DNA from 3 places in the Kocuria sp. CPCC 205258 genome. Region 1 is predicted to be linked to each of the others. Evidence: predicted binding sites of a transcription regulator. Region 1 holds the regulator's gene; each other region holds the start of a gene.
The links. Region 1 encodes HrcA, which represses chaperone genes, less so after heat shock. Its sites were predicted from a motif close to TTNGCACTCGNNNNNNNCGAGTGCNAA; they were not measured.
Positions count from the first base shown of each region.

Region 2: groES (co-chaperone GroES) is a predicted target of HrcA. The motif match lies at 2,892-2,918, and genes of this name have one in related genera.
Region 3: groL (chaperonin GroEL) is a predicted target of HrcA. The motif match lies at 1,397-1,423, and genes of this name have one in related genera.

Region 1 covers NZ_JAVKPS010000003.1:152,062-158,110, forward strand. Annotated here, with positions in the region: gene RF644_RS06630 (PhoH family protein) at 1-1,077, opposite strand, end outside; gene RF644_RS06635 (GerMN domain-containing protein) at 1,367-2,293, shown strand; gene RF644_RS06640 (16S rRNA (uracil(1498)-N(3))-methyltransferase) at 2,310-3,089, opposite strand; gene dnaJ (molecular chaperone DnaJ) at 3,086-4,237, opposite strand; gene hrcA (heat-inducible transcriptional repressor HrcA) at 4,310-5,317, opposite strand; gene RF644_RS06655 (DUF3097 domain-containing protein) at 5,492-6,049, shown strand, end outside.
Region 2 covers NZ_JAVKPS010000019.1:3,653-9,701, reverse strand. Annotated here, with positions in the region: gene RF644_RS18315 (iron chelate uptake ABC transporter family permease subunit) at 1-596, opposite strand, end outside; gene RF644_RS18310 (ABC transporter permease) at 589-1,575, opposite strand; gene RF644_RS18305 (siderophore ABC transporter substrate-binding protein) at 1,657-2,652, opposite strand; gene groES (co-chaperone GroES) at 3,084-3,380, shown strand; gene groL (chaperonin GroEL) at 3,539-5,146, shown strand; gene RF644_RS18290 (acyltransferase family protein) at 5,319-6,049, shown strand, end outside.
Region 3 covers NZ_JAVKPS010000005.1:246,438-252,486, reverse strand. Annotated here, with positions in the region: gene RF644_RS11205 (SDR family oxidoreductase) at 1-101, shown strand, start outside; gene RF644_RS11200 (DUF3263 domain-containing protein) at 116-445, shown strand; gene RF644_RS11195 (hypothetical protein) at 442-660, shown strand; gene RF644_RS11190 (GNAT family N-acetyltransferase) at 744-1,343, shown strand; gene groL (chaperonin GroEL) at 1,594-3,225, shown strand; gene RF644_RS11180 (MgtC/SapB family protein) at 3,376-4,083, shown strand; gene RF644_RS11175 (RNase H family protein) at 4,144-5,148, shown strand; gene RF644_RS11170 (cell wall metabolism sensor histidine kinase WalK) at 5,158-6,049, opposite strand, start outside.

The sequences.
Region 1 (6,049 bases):
CGCCCCGTCCGCGTCCGGGGCCGCCGGCGCGGCGTCGCGGGCGGCGCGGGCGTCGTCCTTGCGCCGGCGCCGTTCGTTGCGGTGCCGGTTGGTCGTGTCGAAGGCGTCGTAGGCGCTGACGATCCGGCCCACCAGCTCGTGGCGCACCACGTCCTCCGCGGTCATCTCCGTGAACGCGACGTCCGGGACGCCGCTGAGCACGTGCTGGACCTGGCGCAGCCCCGAGGACGCGCTGCCCGGCAGGTCCACCTGGGTGACGTCCCCGGTGACGACCATCTTGGAGCCGAAGCCGAGCCGGGTGAGGAACATCTTCATCTGCTCGGGCGTGGTGTTCTGCGCCTCGTCGAGGATGATGAACGCGTCGTTGAGGGTGCGGCCGCGCATGTAGGCGAGGGGGGCGACCTCGATGGTGCCCGCCTCCAGGAGGCGGGGGATCGAGTCCGGGTCCATCATGTCGTGCAGCGCGTCGTAGAGCGGGCGCAGGTACGGGTCGATCTTCTCGCTGAGCGTCCCGGGCAGGAAGCCCAGCCGCTCCCCCGCCTCCACGGCGGGGCGCGTGAGGATGATCCGGGAGACCTCCTTGGCCTGCAGCGCCTGGACGGCCTTGGCCATGGCCAGGTAGGTCTTGCCGGTGCCGGCGGGACCGATGCCGAAGACCACGGTGTGCTCGTCGATGGCGTCCACGTAGGTCTTCTGGTGCAGCGTCTTGGGGCGGATCTTGCGGCCGCGGCCGGAGAGGATGTTCTGGGTCAGGGCGCCGCTGGGGCGGGCGGTGAGGTCCCTGCCGATCAGCTCGAGCAGCTGGGTGATGACCTGGGGGGTGACCGCGGTCTCGCGGCCGGCCAGGACCTTCAGCTCGTCGAAGAGGGTGGCGACGATCTGCACGGGCCCGCTGGGGCCCTCGATGCCGAGCTCGAGACCGCGCGGGCTGGTCGTGAGGCCGGGGAACGCCGTCTCCACCTGGCGCAGGGTGTCGTCCCCGGAGCCGAGGCACCGGACCATCGTCTCGCGGTCGGGGAAGGTGATGACGGTGCGGGCCGTCAGGGGGTGCGTGGTGCCGGGCAGCGTCTCAGTCATGGGTCCGGCCGCGCGGGCCGTGCTCTCGCTCTCTCGTGGGTCGCCGTGGTAGGGGCGGCGGACGGGACTCGTCCTCTCCCCAGGGTACCGCGCGGCTCCGGCGCCGGAGCTCGCCGGCCGCACATTGCGATTTGGTATCGGTCACGCCCGCCGGGGCTCCTCGGCTGGGGGCGTCCACGGGCCCTGTGCTGGAATGGTTCGGTCCTCCGGCAGGGGGACGGGTGCGGCCTCCCCCGGTGCCGGCACCGCCCCCCACCCGATCCCGGAAAGCCGAGGTGCGCGTCCCCCCATGGCCACTGCCCGCTCCCGGCCCCGGTCCGCCCGCGGCCGGCTCCCCGTGCTCGCCCTGTCCGCCGTGGGCGCCCTGGTCCTCGGGGCGTGCGGCACCGGCCCGGAGCCCGCCCTCGAGGGCACGGTCAGCGCGTCGGGCGCCGCGCCGGCCTCGTCCACCACGGCGAGCACCGCGGACGGCCGGGTGGCCACCACGAAGCTGCCCGTCTACTGGGTGGGCCGAGCGGACGGCGAGGAGCGGCTGTTCCGCGAGTTCCGGGACGCCTCCGAGGCGGCCGCGGCCGTGGACCCCATCGCGGCGGCGGCGGCGCTGATGACCGGGGCGACCCCGGAGGACCCGGACTACCGGACGCTGTGGTCCCCGGTGGACCGGGTGGGCGCCTCGACGTCCCCGGGCGGGACCATCACCGTGGACCTGCCGTCCGAGGCCTTCCGCACGGACCTGGACGACCGCGAGGTTCGGCTGGCCCTCCAGCAGCTCGCGCACACCGTGACCGCCACGGCGGCCACGGCGGGCCTGCTGCCGGAGGGCTCCGCGGCCGAGGTCGTGGTGCTCGTGGACGGCCGGCCCGACGAGGAGGTCTTCGGCTCCGTGCGCCTCGACGGCCCCCTCCGCCCCGACGAGGCGCTGGAGGCCCCGCTCTGGCTCGACGAGCCCCGGCAGGACGAGCGGTCCGAGGGGACCCTCACCCTCTCGGGACGCGCGCTGGACGAGGTGCGGGACTGCCGGTGGACCGTGGCCGGACCCGACGGGGAGCGCGTCTCGAGCGGCGCGGCGGACGAGGTCCCGCGGGGCGACGGGACCGCCGGGTTCCGGGCCGAGCTCGAGCTGGAGCCGGGCCCCTACGTGGTGACGGTCGTCGGGCGGGACGCCGAGGGCGGGACCGTGCGCGACGACAAGGACGTGGAGGTCGTCCCCGGCTGAACCGGCCGCCCGGGATTCAGGAGGTCCCGGACGCCCAGCGGCCGAGCGCGGCGCTGAGCACCGCCAGCGCGGCCGGTCCCGCCGTGGAGCTGCGCAGCACCTCCGGGCCGAGCCGGACCGCGAGGGCTCCCGCCCCGGCCAGGACCTCGAGCTCCGCCGGCGCGACGCCCCCCTCGGGGCCCACCACCAGGACGATCCGCTCGGTCCCCGCCCACGGGGCGCCGGCGGCGCCGGCCAGGTCGGCGAGGGAGTCGTGCGCCTCCTCGTGCAGGACGAGGCCGCGGGTCCCCGGCTCCCCGAGCAGGCGGGCGAGCTCGCGGGTGGTGGACAGGGGCAGCACCTCGGGCCAGGCGGCCCGCCGCGACTGCTTGGCGGCCGCCGCGACGGTGTGCACCCACTTCTCGTGGCTCTTGGCGGCGCGCTCCTTCTTCCACCGCACGATCGAGCGGTCGGCCTGCCAGGGCACCACGGCGTCGACGCCCAGCTCGGTGGCCGTCTCCACGGCCAGCAGGTCCCGGTCGCCCTTCGCGAGGGCCTGGGCGAGGACCAGCCGGGGCGTGCGGGCGGGCTCGGTGGTCACCGAGACCACGCCGACCTCCATGCTGTCCCGGTCCCCCGCGCGCAGCTCCCCGGTGGCCCGGGTCCCCGCGCCGTCGACGAGCTCGAGCCGCTCACCGGGCACGAGCCGGCGCACGGTGACGGCGTGCCGGGCCTCCGGGCCGGTGACGGTGAGCGCCGCCCCGGGGCCGAGACCGGCGAGCCGGCCCGGCTCGACCTTGAAGACCGGCAGGCTCACAGGTCGGAGAACCGGTCCTTGAGCCGGGAGAAGAAGCCGCCGGAGCCGGCCGGGGAGTTCAGGGTGGTGCCGGTGGACTGGTCCTCGCCGCGCAGCCGGGACAGCTGCTCGAGCAGCTCGCGCTGCTCGTCGTCGAGCGCCGTGGGGGTCTCGACCTCGAGGTGGACGAACAGCTCGCCCCGGCCGCCGCCGCGCAGCCGGGTGGCCCCGAGCTCGTGCAGGGTCACGGTGTGGCCGGTCTGCGTGCCGGGGGCGACGGGCACCTCGCGCTCGCCGTCGAAGGTCTCGAGGGTCACGGTGGTGCCGAGGGCCGCGGAGGTCATGGGCACCCGGACGCGGGCGTGCAGGTCGTCGCCCTGGCGCTCGAACGTGGGGTCGGGATCGACCTTGAGCTCGACGTAGAGGTCGCCGTTCGGCCCGCCGGCGGTGCCGGCCTCGCCCTGACCCGAGAGGCGGATCCGGTTGCCGGTCGAGACGCCGGCGGGGATCTTGACGGTCAGCGGGCGGCGGTCGCGCACGCGGCCCTCGCCGTAGCACTCGTGGCACGGGTGCTTGATGACCGTGCCGAAGCCCTGGCAGGTGGCGCACGGCGCCGCCGTGACCACGGTGCCGAGGATCGACTGGACCTGGCGCTGCACCTGGCCGGATCCGTGGCAGACGTCGCAGGTCTCGGGCTGGGTGCCCGCCTGGCAGCAGGTGCCGTCGCAGGTGGGGCAGACCACGGCGGTGTCCACGGTGATCTTCTTCTCCGTGCCGAAGACCGCGTCCCGGAGGGTGACCCGGACGTTGATCAGGGCGTCCTGGCCCTGGCGGGTGCGGGAGGCGGGTCCGCGCCGGCCGGAGCCGGCGCCGCCGGCGCCCTGGAAGAAGGTGTCGAAGATGTCGGCGAAGCCGAACCCCGTGCCGGGGAAGCCCCCGCCGAAGCCGGTGTCGGTGCCGTTCTCGTTGCCGGTCGCGTCGTAGACGCGCCGCTTCTCGGGGTCGGAGAGGACGTCGTTGGCGTGGGAGAGGCGCTTGAAGTCCTCGGCGGCCTCCGGGCCGGGGTTGACGTCGGGGTGCAGCCGGCGGGCCTTCTTGCGGTAGGCCTTCTTGATCTCTTCCTGGCTGGCGTCCCGGGACACGCCCAGGGTCTCGTAGTGATCGCTCACCGTGGTCCGTTCTGTCGAGAGGTCTGTGGTGGGTTTCGCTGGTGGGCCCCGGGGGACGGGGCCCGCGGGGGCTCAGCCCCCGAGGATACGGGAGAGGTAGCGGGCGACGGCGCGCACGGCGGCCATCGTGGACGGGTAGTCCATGCGCATGGGGCCCACGACCCCCACCTTGGACTGCGGCCCGTAGCCGGTGGCGACGACGGCGGCCTCGGACAGGGGGCCCTCGGCGTTCTCCGTGCCGATCCGCACGGCCACCCCGCGGGCGTCCTGCTCCATCTCGGAGAGCAGCCGGAGCATCACCACCTGCTCCTCGAGGGCCTCGAGGACCGGGCCGATGCTCAGGTGGAAGTCCCCGGTGGAGCGGGCGAGGTTGGCGGTGCCGGCCATGACCATGCGGTGCTCGGCCCCGCCCGCCGCGAGGGCGCCGACGGCCTCCGCCACGGCGGCGGCGGCCGGCTGCAGCGGCGGGGCGGTGGCCGCGGTCATCACGGCGAGGGCGTCCGGCACCGCGGTCAGGGAGCGCCCGACCACGGCGGCCAGCACCCGGGCGCGCAGCTCGAGCAGCTGGGACTCCTCGAGCGGCGCCCGCAGCACGGCGACGCGCTGCGCCACCCGGCCGTTGGTCGGGATGAGCACCACCAGCACCCGGCCGGCGCCGAGGTCCACGACCTCGACGTGGCGCACGGTGACCCCGGAGGCGTGCGGGTACTGCACGACCGCGACCTGCTGGGTGAGCTGCGCGAGCAGCCGCACGGTGCGCTCCATGACGTCGTCGATGTCCGCGGCGTCGTCCAGCAGCCGCTGGATGGCCCGCCGTTCCGGGCCCGAGAGCGGCTTGACGGCCGCGATCTGGTCGACGAACGTGCGGTAGCCCTTGTCCGTGGGGATCCGGCCCGAGCTCGTGTGAGGGGCTGTGATCAGGCCCTCCTCCTCGAGCGCGGCCATGTCGTTGCGCACGGTGGCCGAGGAGACGCCGAGCCGGTGCCGGTCCACGAGGGCCTTGGAGCCGACCGGCTCGCGGAAGTGCACGTAGTCCTCCACGATGGCCTGCAGGATCTGCAGTCGTCTCGGATGGTTCACGTCGCTCCTCCCCGGTTCGTCCACGCCCCCGAAGATGCCCTGGCACTCGGGTGGCCACAGTGCCAACGGCGTCCAGTGTAGCCCCCGTGTCCGACGGCCGGTCGCCCCCGCGGTTTGGTACGCTTCCGGCTGATCCGCGCCGGACGCGCGGCACCGCGACCCGGGAGGACGACCATGAGCCACCACGGCTGGGGGCCGCGCAGCCTCGACGACGACGCCCTCGCCCGCCGCCGGCCGGTCTCCGCGGAGGTCCCGGTCGCCCCGGGGATGCTCCTGGAGGACGTCACGACCGGCTGGGTCGGCGCGGTCGTGTCCCTGGAGACCATCGGCGGGATGCGCGTGCTGGGGCTCGAGGACCGGAGGGGGCGGGTCAAGGCGTTCCCCCTGGGACCGGGGTTCCTGCTCGAGGGCGAGCCCGTGGTCGTCGTCGAGCCCCGCCGGGCCCCCGCGGCGCGCAAGCCCTCCCGCACGCGCTCGGGCTCCGTGGCCGTCGAGGGGCTGCGCGCGAGCACCGCGAAGGCCTCCCGGGTGTGGGTCGAGGGCTACCACGACGCCGAGCTGGTGGCCAAGGTGTGGGGCCACGACCTGGCGGTCGAGGGCATCGTCGTGGAGCCCCTGCACGGCATCGACGACCTGCCCGCCGCCGTGCGGGAGTTCGGGCCGGGCCCCGGGCGGCGGCTCGGCATCCTCGTCGACCACCTCGTGGCCGGCTCCAAGGAGTCGAGGATCGCC
Region 2 (6,049 bases), on a different contig from region 1:
AACTCGCTGGGGGACAGCAGGCGCTGCATGAAGGTCGAGACGGAGCCGAGGCCCCCGCCGATGATGATGCCCACCAGCAGCATCACCTGCAGGTTCCCGTACCGGCCCGAGAGCAGCCAGCCGTAGAGCGCGAGGGAGAGCGCGACCATGAGGGCCACCTGCAGCAGGAACTGCGGCACGCCCTGCAGGACGAGGATCCCCGCGGCGCCCAGGAAGTACACCGTGGACGTCTGGATGGCCACGTAGAGGGACTCGAAGCCCATGATCGACGGGGTGATGATCCGGTTGTTCGTGGCCGTCTGGAAGCTCACGGTCGCGATCGCCTGGCAGAAGGCCACGACCGCCATGATGACCACGCTCGTCACCCGGCGGTCCGCGATCCGCCAGAAGCCGTCCGAGCCGACCGGCATCGGGTTGTCCCAGGCCAGCAGGCCGAAGGCGAAGCCCGCGGAGGCGAGGGCCAGCACGGCGACGACCGTCCAGTACCGCCGCCGGGCCCGCGGGGTGGGGAACGCCCCGGCGCGGCCCCGTGCGGCGGGGGCCGCCGGCGCCGCGGCCGGTGCGGGTGCGGGAGTGCTGAGCACGGCCTCAGACACGACGACGCTGCCTCAGGAGCAGGCAGACGAACACCACGGCGCCGACGATCCCGAGGATCACGGACACGGGGATCTCGAACGGCATGATGACGATCCTTCCGATGAGGTCGCACAGCGTCACGATGGCGATGCCGAGCAGGCACACCCACGGCAGGTTGCTGCGCAGGTCGTCGCCGCGGACCATCGAGACGATGTTCGGCACGATGAGGCCCAGGAAGGGCAGGTTGCCGACGACGACGGTGACGACGCCGGTGGCCACCGCGATCAGCCCGGTCCCGAGCAGGACGGTGCGGTGGTAGTTCAGCCCCACATTGGTGGCGACGTCCTCGCCGAGCCCGGCGACGGTGAGCCGGTCCGCCACGAGGAACACCGCGATCCCGACCAGGAGCACGATCCACAGCACCTCGTACTGACCGCGCAGCACCGAGGTGAAGCTGCCGGCGAACCAGACCCCGAGGTTCTGCAGCATGTCCGTCTGCAGCGCCAGGAACGTCGAGACGGACCCGACCACCGCGCCCAGCATGATGCCGACGATGGGCACGATGAGGGAGGAGCGCAGGGAGACGCGGCGCAGGAAGAGGAAGAAGACCATGGTCCCGATGAAGGCCGCGGTCACGGCGCCGAGCATCCGGGTGAGGACCGTGGCGGTGGGCACCAGGAGCATGACGAGCAGCAGCCCGAGCCCCGCCCACTCGGTGGTGCCCGTCGTGGTGGGCTCCACGAAGCGGTTCTGCGTGAGCAGCTGCATCACCAGGCCGGACATGGACATGGCGGCGCCGGCCAGCACCAGGGCGATGGTGCGGGGGATCCGCGTGATCGCGAACATCTCGTCGCCGTCCTCGGCGCCGAAGACGTCGTAGACCCCCGTGAGGAGGGACGCGGCCAGCAGCGCGAGGACGCCGAGCGCACCGAGCAGCAGCTTCCAGTCGAACAGCGAGCCCTTGCTCGCCGCGGGGGGTCTCGACACGATCGTCGACATGGGGTCAGTCCTTCCTCCGGCCTCGTGCCCGGCGGACGGCGGTGGTGGGGCGGACCCCGCCACCGCCGTCCGGACGATGGGTCAGTCCTGCGCGCCCATGGCGTCGGCCAGGGTGTCGAAGAACTCGGTGTAGGTCTGGATGCCCTCGTTGGTGTAGGTGTCCCGGGGCATGTAGACGACCTGGCCCTCCTGCACCGCGGTGACGTTCTGCAGGGCCGCGGCGTTCTCGATGACCTCCTGCGCCGGGGTGTACTCCGGGTCCTCGGCGGAGATCGCGGCGTCGCGGTCCATCACGAGGATCCAGTCGGGGTTCGAGTCGGCGATCGCCTCGACGGAGATGTCGTCGCCCTGGTGGTCGTCGCTGGCGCCCTCGACCTCGAGGGCCGGTGCGAAGTCGAAGATCTCGAACAGCGGGCCCAGGGTGCGTCCGTTGCCCGGGGCGATGAAGCCGATCTCGCCGCCGGAGACGGTGACGGCCATGACCGTGTCGCCGGGCCGGTAGCCGTCGATGACGCGCTGCATCGCCGCGTCGAAGTCGCCGTTGATCTGCTCGGCCTCGTCCTCGCGGTCGAAGACCTGGCCCAGGACGGAGGTCTGCCGCTTCAGCTCCTCGTCGAAGGGCTCGTCCTCCCGCGGGTCGAGCTCGACGATGGTGGCCTCCGGCACCAGGTCGGCGAAGTCCTCGCGGTAGTCGGCGAAGCGCTGGCCGTTGACGATGAGGTCGGGGTCCGCGGCGACGACGGCCTCGAGGTCGGGCTCGCGGTGGTTGCCGAGGTCGACGACGGACTCGTCGTCGGCGTAGGCGATGGTGTCCGGCATGAGGGCGCGCGGGGCCGCCGCCAGTTCGACGCCCCACTCGGCGAGCGTCTCGAAGGTGCGGTTGTCGGTGGCGACGACGGACGCCGGCGGGGCCTCGACCGTCTGCGTGCCGTAGTTGTCCTCGACCTCGACCGTGGCGGCGGAGGGGGCGGACGACTCCGCGGAGGCGGCCTCGTCGCCCTGGGCCGTGCCGCAGGCGGTGAGGGCGAGGACACCGGCGACGGCCAAGAGGGCAGCCGGGTGCTGGGTGCGGTTCATGGTCTTCCTTCGTGCAGAGGGCGCCGGCGTGCTCCGGGGTGGAGGACGCCGGCAGGATCCGATGGGCGCGACGGACCTGCGCACGGATGTGCGGGGACGTCGAGGAGGGCACCGCTGCTCGGCCGAGGTAAGGGTTGCCTTACCGCTCAACCTAGAGGGTCGGGCGGGCGTGAGGCAAATCATTGGCGAACACCGGCGTGCCCTAATTCCCGCCGGACATTCCCGCGGGGGTCGGCGCGCTGGCACTCGCCTTGACCGACTGCCAGCCCGCTCCTACAGTTGGCCTTGGCACTCTCCGGGTGAGGGTGCTAAGGGCCAGGCGATCGACCGGCACCGCGACGACGGTCGGTGCGCCGATTGGCCCGAAGCTCGACGGCGGGCTCCGCCCGCGGTCGCCCACCGTTTTCCACCCCTACAGACAAGGAGAGATCGTGTCGGTCTCCATCAAGCCTCTCGAGGATCGCATCGTCGTCCAGCCGCTCGCCGCTGAGCAGACCACCGCGTCCGGTCTCGTCATCCCGGACACCGCCAAGGAGAAGCCCCAGGAGGGCAAGGTCCTGGCGGTCGGCCCCGGTCGTGTCGACGACTCCGGCAACCGCATCCCGGTCGACGTCCAGGAGGGCGACGTCGTGATCTTCTCGAAGTACGGCGGTACCGAGGTCAAGTACAACGGCGAGGAGTACCTGGTCCTCCCGGCCCGCGACGTGCTCGCCGTCGTCGTCAAGTAGACCGGGCCGCACCGACCCGGCGCAGACCGCGCAGTCCTGACGAAGGGTGCCCCCCGCACGCCCCGCTGTTCCGGCGGGCCCGCGGCGGGCACCCTTCGCCGATCCAGACCCCGAAACCCGCTGGCGACCCCAGCCACCCCAGAAGGAGCTCTTCGCCCATGGCCAAGCAGCTGGCGTTCGACGACGCCGCCCGCAAGTCCCTCGAGAACGGCGTCAACAAGCTCGCCGACACCGTCAAGGTCACCCTCGGCCCGCGCGGGCGCAACGTGGTGCTCGACAAGAAGTGGGGCGCCCCCACGATCACCAACGACGGCGTGACCATCGCCCGCGAGGTCGAGCTCGACGACCCGTACGAGAACCTCGGCGCCCAGCTCGCCAAGGAGGTGGCGACCAAGACCAACGACGTCGCCGGCGACGGCACCACCACCGCCACCGTGCTCGCCCAGGCGCTCGTCAAGGAGGGCCTGCGCAACGTGGCCGCCGGCGCCGACCCGCTGAGCCTCAAGCGCGGCATCGAGAAGGCCGTCGAGGCCGTCTCCGAGCGCCTGCTCGAGAACGCCCGCCCGGTGGAGGGCACCAACGTCGCCCACGTGGCGACCATCTCCGCGCAGGACCCGGCGATCGGCGAGCTCATCGCCCGGGCCTTCGAGACCGTCGGCAAGGACGGCGTCATCACGATCGAGGACGGCTCGAGCACCGAGGTGGAGCTCGACGTCACCGAGGGCATGCAGTTCGACAAGGGCTACCTGTCCCCGTCCTTCGTGACCGACGCCGAGCGCCAGGAAGCGGTCATGGAGAACTCCCTGGTGCTGCTGTACCAGGGCAAGATCTCCTCGGTGCCGGAGCTCATGCCCGTGCTGGAGAAGGTCCTCCAGGCCAAGAAGCCGCTGACCATCATCGCGGAGGACGTCGAGGGCGAGGCCCTGTCCACCCTCGTGGTCAACCGGCTGCGCGGCACCCTCGACGTCGTGGCCCTCAAGGCCCCCGGCTTCGGCGACCGCCGCAAGGCGATCATGCAGGACCTCGCCGTCCTCACCGGCGGCCAGCTCATCACCAGCGAGCTGGGCATCAGCCTCGACCAGGTCACCCTGGAGCAGCTGGGCACCGCCCGGCGCGTCACGGTCACCAAGAACACCACCACCCTGGTCGACGGCGGGGGCACCCCGGCCGAGATCCAGGACCGGGTCGCCACGATCCGCGCCGAGGTGGAGCGCACCGACTCCGAGTGGGACCGCGAGAAGCTCCAGGAGCGGCTCGCCCGCCTGGCCGGCGGGGTCTCCGTGATCAAGGTCGGCGCCGCCACCGAGGTCGAGGCCAAGGAGCGCAAGCACCGCATCGAGGACGCCGTCTCCGCGACCCGCGCGGCCCTCGAGGAGGGCATCGTCGCCGGCGGCGGCACCGCTCTCGTGCAGGCCGCGAAGGTCCTCGACGAGTCCGACCTCGGGCTCACCGGGGACGCCGCGACCGCGCTCGGCATCGTCCGCCGCGCGCTGCGGCAGCCGCTGTACTGGATCGCCCAGAACGCCGGTCAGGACGGGGCCGTGGTCGCCTCCCGCGTCGCCGAGCTCGAGGCCGGGCACGGCTACGACGCCGCCACCGGCGAGTACGTCGAGATGGTCGGCGCGGGCATCATCGACCCCGTCAAGGTCACCCGCTCGGCGCTGCAGAACGCCGCGTCCATCGCGGCGCTCGTGCTGACCACCGAGACGCTCGTGACGGACAAGCCCGCCGAGGACGAGGGGCACGGCCACGGCCACCAGCACTGACGGCCGGCACTGACGGCCGGCGCCGAGCCGGCTCGCCCCGCGGACCCGTCCCACCACCGGTGGGGCGGGTCCGCGTCCGTTCCGGGGTCCGCGCCGGGTCCTCCGGTAGAGTGCGGGGGTCCGTCCGACCACTGCCGCGCCCCCGGCGGCACGGTGTTCCCAGGAGATGCCCATGACGACCCTCAGTGCGCAGAGCACTCCTGCCGGCGTCGAGCCGGACACGGCCCGGCGAGTGGCCCGGTACGCCGGGTTCCGTCCGGAGGTGCAGGGGCTGCGCTTCGTCGCCGTGCTGCTCGTGGTGGTCTACCACGTGTTCCTGGACCGGGTGTCCGGGGGAGTGGACATCTTCCTGCTGATCTCGGCGTTCTTCCTGACCCTGTCCTTCGTGCGCAAGCTCGAGGCGGGGAGGCCGCTGGCGCTGGGGCGGTACTGGCTGCACGTGTTCAAGCGGCTGCTGCCGCTGGCTGTGCTCACGATCCTGGGCACCCTGGTGCTGGCGTGGTGGTTCTTCCCGGAGGCGCGGATCGACCGGGTGCGCACGGAGGCGCTGGCCTCGGTGTTCTACGTGGAGAACTGGGCGCTGGCGCTGGCCGAGGTGGACTACTACGCCGCCGACGACTCCACGGCCTCCCCGTTCCAGCACTTCTGGTCCCTGTCGGTGCAGGGGCAGGTGTTCCTGCTGTGGCCGCTGGTGTTCGGGGCGGCGTGGCTCGTGTGCCGGGGCGGGCGCCGGCGGCCGGTGCCGGTGCTGGCGGTGCTCTTCGGGCTGGTCTTCGCGGCCTCCCTCGCCTGGTCGGTGCACACGACCGCCACGGACCAGGCGTTCGCCTACTTCGACACCCGGGCCAGGCTGTGGGAGTTCGCCCTCGGGTCCCTGCTGGCCCTCGCGGTGCCGTACCTGAA
Region 3 (6,049 bases), on a different contig from region 1:
GGCCGGAGTCCGTGGCCGCGGCGGTGCGCGCCGTCGTGGACGCGGGCGAGGACGCGCAGCTGACCACCCTCTCCCTGCGGCCGCGGGCCGAGTCGCGGTGACCGGCGAGGACGCGGTGCCCGAGGACGCGGTGCCCGCGGAGACCCGGCCCGACGACGACGCCGCCCTCGGCGCGGAGCCGGTGCCGGCCGGGGAGGCCGCCCCCGGCGGGGAAGACCCCGGGGAGGGGGCCGGCCTGGACGCCGTGGACCGCGAGATCCTCTCGCTCGAGAACCTGCAGTGGAAGTACCAGGGGGCCAAGGAGATGGAGATCCGCCGCCGCCTGAACCTCTCGCCCACCCACTACTACCAGCGGCTCAACGTCCTGATCGACACCCGCGCCGCCCTCGAGCACGCCCCGATGCTCGTGGCCAGGCTGCGCCGGCAGCGAGGAGACCACGGATGACCCAGTACCCGCACGACGAGTTCGACGACGTCCCCGAGGACGGGCCCCGCCAGGGCGCCCACCGCGGTGTCCGGCCGACCGTCCGCGTGGGCGCCCGGGAGCTCACCGCCATCGTCCTGGTCGGGGTGCTGACCCTCGGCGTCGGGGTGTTCTCGTTCCTCAACGCCCCGGGCGAGGCCGCCCCGGCGCCGGGCGCCACGTCCACGGGGTCCTGAGCCGGCCCGGCCCTCGAGCCCGAGCGCTCCGACGTCGTTCACCACGACGTCGTCCACCCCTGACGCCACCGGAAGGAACCACTGTGCAGATCGAAGGAAGCCGAGTCCGCGTCCGCGACTGGACCGAGGAGGACCTCGTCGACTACGAGGCGTGGATCATGCCGCCCGCCGGCGGCGGCGAGCACGAGTGGCAGCGCACGGACGGCCCGTTCTACCCGAACTTCACCGCCGAGGGCGCCCAGCGCTGGCTCGGCACCCTCCGGGAGCACGTGACGGCCGGGGACTGGCCGGACCCGCGCGAGACGATGGTGATCGCCGACGCCGCCGACGACCGGTTCATCGGGCAGGTGTCCTGGTACTGGTCGGAGAAGCCCACCGAGGACCCCGGTGACGGCACGCACCTGCTGCCGCTGCGCTCCCTGGGCATCACCGTGTACTCCCCGGAGCACTGGAGCGGCGGCTACGGCACCGAGGCGATGCGCCTGTGGATCGACTACCTCTTCGCCCACTCCGACTCCCACCGCCTCGACCTGGAGACGTGGAGCGGCAACGCGGGCATGTGCCGTGTGGCGGTGAAGTTGGGCTTCACCGAGGAGGCCAGGATCCGCCGGGCCCGCAGGGTCGGCGGCGAGTACTACGACCGGATGGTCTACGGCGTCCTGCGCGAGGAGTGGCAGGGCTGAGCGGAATCGGCTCAGGGGTTTGCACTCTCCGGGGACGAGTGCCAAGATTGCGATTAGCACTCAGTCGTGTGGACTGCTAATGGCTCGGTCCCCGGCCCGACCCGGGCAGCCACCGGCACAGGAGTGACACCTCAACCACCACGGTGAGGTGCCGCACGGCGTCGGGAAGAGTCCGCCGTCGTGTGCGCCGTCCGTCGCGGGCACCGTGGAGGTCGACCGTTTGTCTACCGTCCAGGAGGGACGAAGTCACATGGCAAAGATGATTGCTTTCGACGAAGAGGCACGCCGCGGACTCGAGCGGGGCCTGAACACCCTGGCCGACGCCGTCAAGGTCACCCTCGGCCCGCGCGGCCGCAACGTGGTCCTCGAGAAGGCCTGGGGCGCCCCCACGATCACCAACGACGGCGTGTCCATCGCCAAGGAGATCGAGCTCGACGAGCCGTTCGAGAAGATCGGCGCCGAGCTCGTCAAGGAGGTCGCCAAGAAGACCGACGACATCGCCGGCGACGGCACCACCACCGCCACCGTGCTCGCCCAGGCGCTCGTCAAGGAGGGCCTGCGCAACGTGGCCGCCGGCGCCGACCCGCTGAGCCTCAAGCGCGGCATCGAGAAGGCCGTCGCCGCGGTCACCGAGGAGCTGCTGGCCTCCGCCAAGGAGGTCGAGACCGAGGAGCAGATCGCCGCCACGGCGTCGATCTCCGCCGGCGACCCCGAGATCGGCCGCCTCATCGCCCAGGCGATGGAGAAGGTCGGCAAGGAGGGCGTGATCACGGTCGAGGAGTCCAACACCTTCGGGCTGGACCTCGAGCTGACCGAGGGCATGCGCTTCGACAAGGGCTACCTCTCGGGCTACTTCGTCACCGACGCCGACCGCCAGGAGGCCGTCCTCGAGGATCCCTACATCCTCGTGGTCAACTCCAAGATCTCCGCGGTCAAGGACCTGGTCCCCGTGCTCGAGAAGGTCATGCAGGCCGGCAAGCCGCTGCTGATCATCGCCGAGGACGTCGAGGGCGAGGCCCTGGCGCTGCTGGTGCTCAACAAGATGCGCGGCTCCATCAAGTCCGTGGCCGTCAAGGCCCCCGGCTTCGGCGACCGCCGCAAGGCGCAGCTGGCCGACATCGCCATCCTCACCGGTGGCCAGGTCATCACGGAGGAGGTCGGGCTCTCCCTGGAGACCGCCACCGTGGACCTGCTGGGCCAGGCCCGCAAGGTCGTCGTGACGAAGGACGAGACCACCATCGTCGACGGCGCCGGCACCGCCGAGGAGATCGAGGGCCGCGTGGCCCAGATCCGCGCCGAGATCAACAACTCGGACTCGGACTACGACCGCGAGAAGCTGCAGGAGCGCCTGGCCAAGCTGGCCGGCGGCGTGGCCGTCCTCAAGGCCGGTGCGGCCACCGAGGTCGAGCTCAAGGAGCGCAAGCACCGCATCGAGGACGCCGTGCGCAACGCCAAGGCCGCCGTGGAGGAGGGCATCGTCGCCGGCGGCGGCGTGGCCCTGATCCAGGCCGGCCAGAAGGCGTTCGACAAGCTGCAGCTCACCGGCGACGAGGCCACCGGCGCGAACATCGTGAAGGTCGCCATCGACGCCCCGCTGAAGCAGATCGCGATCAACTCCGGCCTCGAGGCCGGAGTGGTCGTGGACAAGGTCCGCGGTCTGGCCCAGGGCCACGGCCTCAACGCCGCCACCGGCGAGTACGAGGACCTGATGGCCGCCGGCATCAACGACCCGGTCAAGGTGACCCGGTCCGCGCTGCAGAACGCGGCGTCCATCGCCGGGCTGTTCCTCACCACCGAGGCCGTCGTCGCCGACAAGCCGGAGCCCGCCGGCGCCGGCGCCGGTGCCGACGACGGCATGGGCGGCATGGGCGGCATGATGTGATCGACGGCTGACCCGTCGAGCGTGCCCAGCACGCATCCGGCACGGGCCGGGCACCTCGCGGAGGTGCCCGGCCCGTCGTCGTCCCGCACCTGGTGCCGCGGGGCCGGAAGTGGTGTTCAATCGTGAGCACCAGCTGCCGGAGGAGAAGCCGTGGACGTCGTCGTGTGGGACGCGGTCCCCGTCCAGGTCGCGCTCGTGCTGATCGCCTTCGGGCTCACCTCGCTGGTGGGCCTCGAACGGCGGCTGCGGCGCAAGAGCGCCGGGCTGCGCACGCACGCCCTGGTCGGCACCGGGTCGGCGGTGTTCACCCTCGTGTCCGCCTACGGCTTCGGTGTCCTGCCCGGCATCGACGCCGGTCCCGACCCCTCCCGCGTGGCGGCCCAGATCATCACGGGCATCGGCTTCCTGGGCGCGGGCGTGATCTTCACGAACCGGGACGTGGTGCACGGCCTGACGACGGCCGCGAGCATCTGGCTCTCCGCGGCCATCGGCATGGCCTGCGGGGCCGGGCTCGTGCCGCTCGCCGTCGTCGCCACGGGCCTGCACTTCGTCTCCGCGATCGTGCTGACCCCGCTCTCCCGGCGCCTGCCCGGGATGGTGGCCCCGCAGGGACTCCGGCTGCGCTACGAGGACGGGCACGGCGTGCTGCGGGAGGTCCTGACGGTGGTCGACGAGCTGCAGCTGAGCGCCTCCGTGGTCTCGAGCCGGACGGTCGAGGGGTCCGAGGGCACCGAGGTGGAGCTGCTCCTGCGGCTCGAGGGCAAGACGGACCTGCGCACGGCGGCCGTGCAGCTGTCGAGGGTCGCCGGGGTGCGCGACGTGGCCCAGCAGCAGCTCGAGCAGGAGCCCGGCGACTGAGCCGGCGGCGCACAGGACCCGTGGCGCACGGCGTCTGGGCGCCGTGAAAAGATGAGTGCCATGACGATCACTGCTGCCGCCGACGGCTCCGCGCTGGGCAATCCCGGTCCCGCGGGATGGGCCTGGTACATCGACGACAACACCTGGCGGGCCGGCGGGTGGCCGCACGGCACCAACAACATGGGCGAGCTCAAGGCCGTCCTGGACCTGCTCGAGGCCACGGCCCATCGCCCCGACGAGCCCCTGCGGGTGCTGTGCGACAGCCAGTACGTCATCAACTCGATCACGAAGTGGATGCCCGGCTGGAAGAAGAAGGGCTGGAAGAAGAGGGACGGCAAGCCCGTCCTCAACGTGGAGCTCATGAAGGCCCTGGACGCCGCGATGGCGGGCCGCGACGTGCACTTCGAGTGGGTCAAGGGCCACGCCGGCCACGAGCTCAACGAGGCCGCCGACGTCCGTGCCCGGGCCGTGGCCACGGCGTTCCAGACCGGGCGCCCCGCGCCCGAGGGACCCGGTTTCGACGGCGCCGCCCGGCACCCGGACGGCGCGGGCCCCCGGACCCCGGCCCCGCAGCCGGCGGACGCCGCGCCACTGGTGCCGGCCCCAGGGCCGGGGGAGGACGAGGATCCCGGCGCGTTCGAGGACCGGCACGACCCCGATCTGCTGAGCGAGCTGCTCGCCCACGAGGAGGAGCTCGCCCGCGGCCGGACGGCGGGGGAGACCGTCCAGGAGCTCGAGCGGGACCTGCTCCGCCCGGAGGTCAGGGCGGACCCGGGCCGGCTGGGCCAGCTGCTGCACGAGGCCTTCGCCGAGGTCGGGGCCTCGGGGGCGTGGCGGTCCCGGGCGGACGTCCTCGACCGGCTGCCCCGCGAACCGGGGCTCGGCGCGGTGGACGTGCACGTGCTGGAGGCCGTCGAGCTCGGCCCCGCGGCCGTGCACCTCGTCTACCGGCTCACGGCGGGGGACCGCACGAGCCTGCGCAGCTCCCTGTGGGTCCGGGAGGACTCCCGCAACGAGCTGGGGCCCTGGCAGCTGCGCTTCCACCAGGGCACCGACGAGTCCTGACGGGCCCGCTCACACCTCGGGGGCGTCGTCGGCGGGCTCGATGCCCGGCACGCGCACGGTCATCGTCGCCCCGCCACCGGGGGTCTCGGTGAGCCGCACCGTGCCGTCGTGCTGCTGGACGATCGCGGCCACGATGGACAGCCCCAGCCCCGTCCCGCCGGTCTCGCGCGTGCGGGAGGAGTCGGCCCGGTAGAAGCGCTCGAAGACGCGCTCCGCGTCCTCGCCCTGGATGCCCGGGCCGTGGTCGCGCACCTGCAGGACGGCGTTGAAGGAGTCGTCGACCGAGCGCTCCACGCCCACCGCGATCTCGATCGGCGTGCCCTCCGGGGTGTAGCGCAGGGCGTTGGTCACGAGGTTCGCCACGACCTGGCGCAGCCGGAACTCGTCGCCGTGCACCCATGCCGAGACCGGGCCCCCGCCCCCCAGGCCGCCGACCTCGATCCGCCGGTCGGGGGCGGAGGCGCGGGCGTCCCCGGCCGCGTCGAACGCGAGGTGGAGCAGGTCCACGTCGACGTTCTCGGCGGGCCGCCGCTCGTCGAGGCGCGCGAGCATCAGCAGGTCCTCCACGAGCTGCGTCATCCGCTTCGCCTCCGACTCGATCCGGGACATCGCCCCGGCCACGTCCTCGGGCTCCTGCAGGGCGCCGTGCCGGTAGAGCTCCGAGTAGCCCCGGATGGTCACCAGGGGCGTGCGCAGCTCGTGGGAGGCGTCGGCCACGAACCGCCGGAGCTTGGTCTCGGACCGCGTGCGGGCGTCGAAGGCGTCCTCGATGTGGCCGAGCATCGCGTTGAGCGACGCCGAGAGCTGGCCGATCTCGGTCTGCCGGTTGTACCCCTCCATGCGCTGGGAGAGGTCGCCCTCGGCGATCCGGGCGGCGGTCTGCTCCACCCGGTGCAGGGGG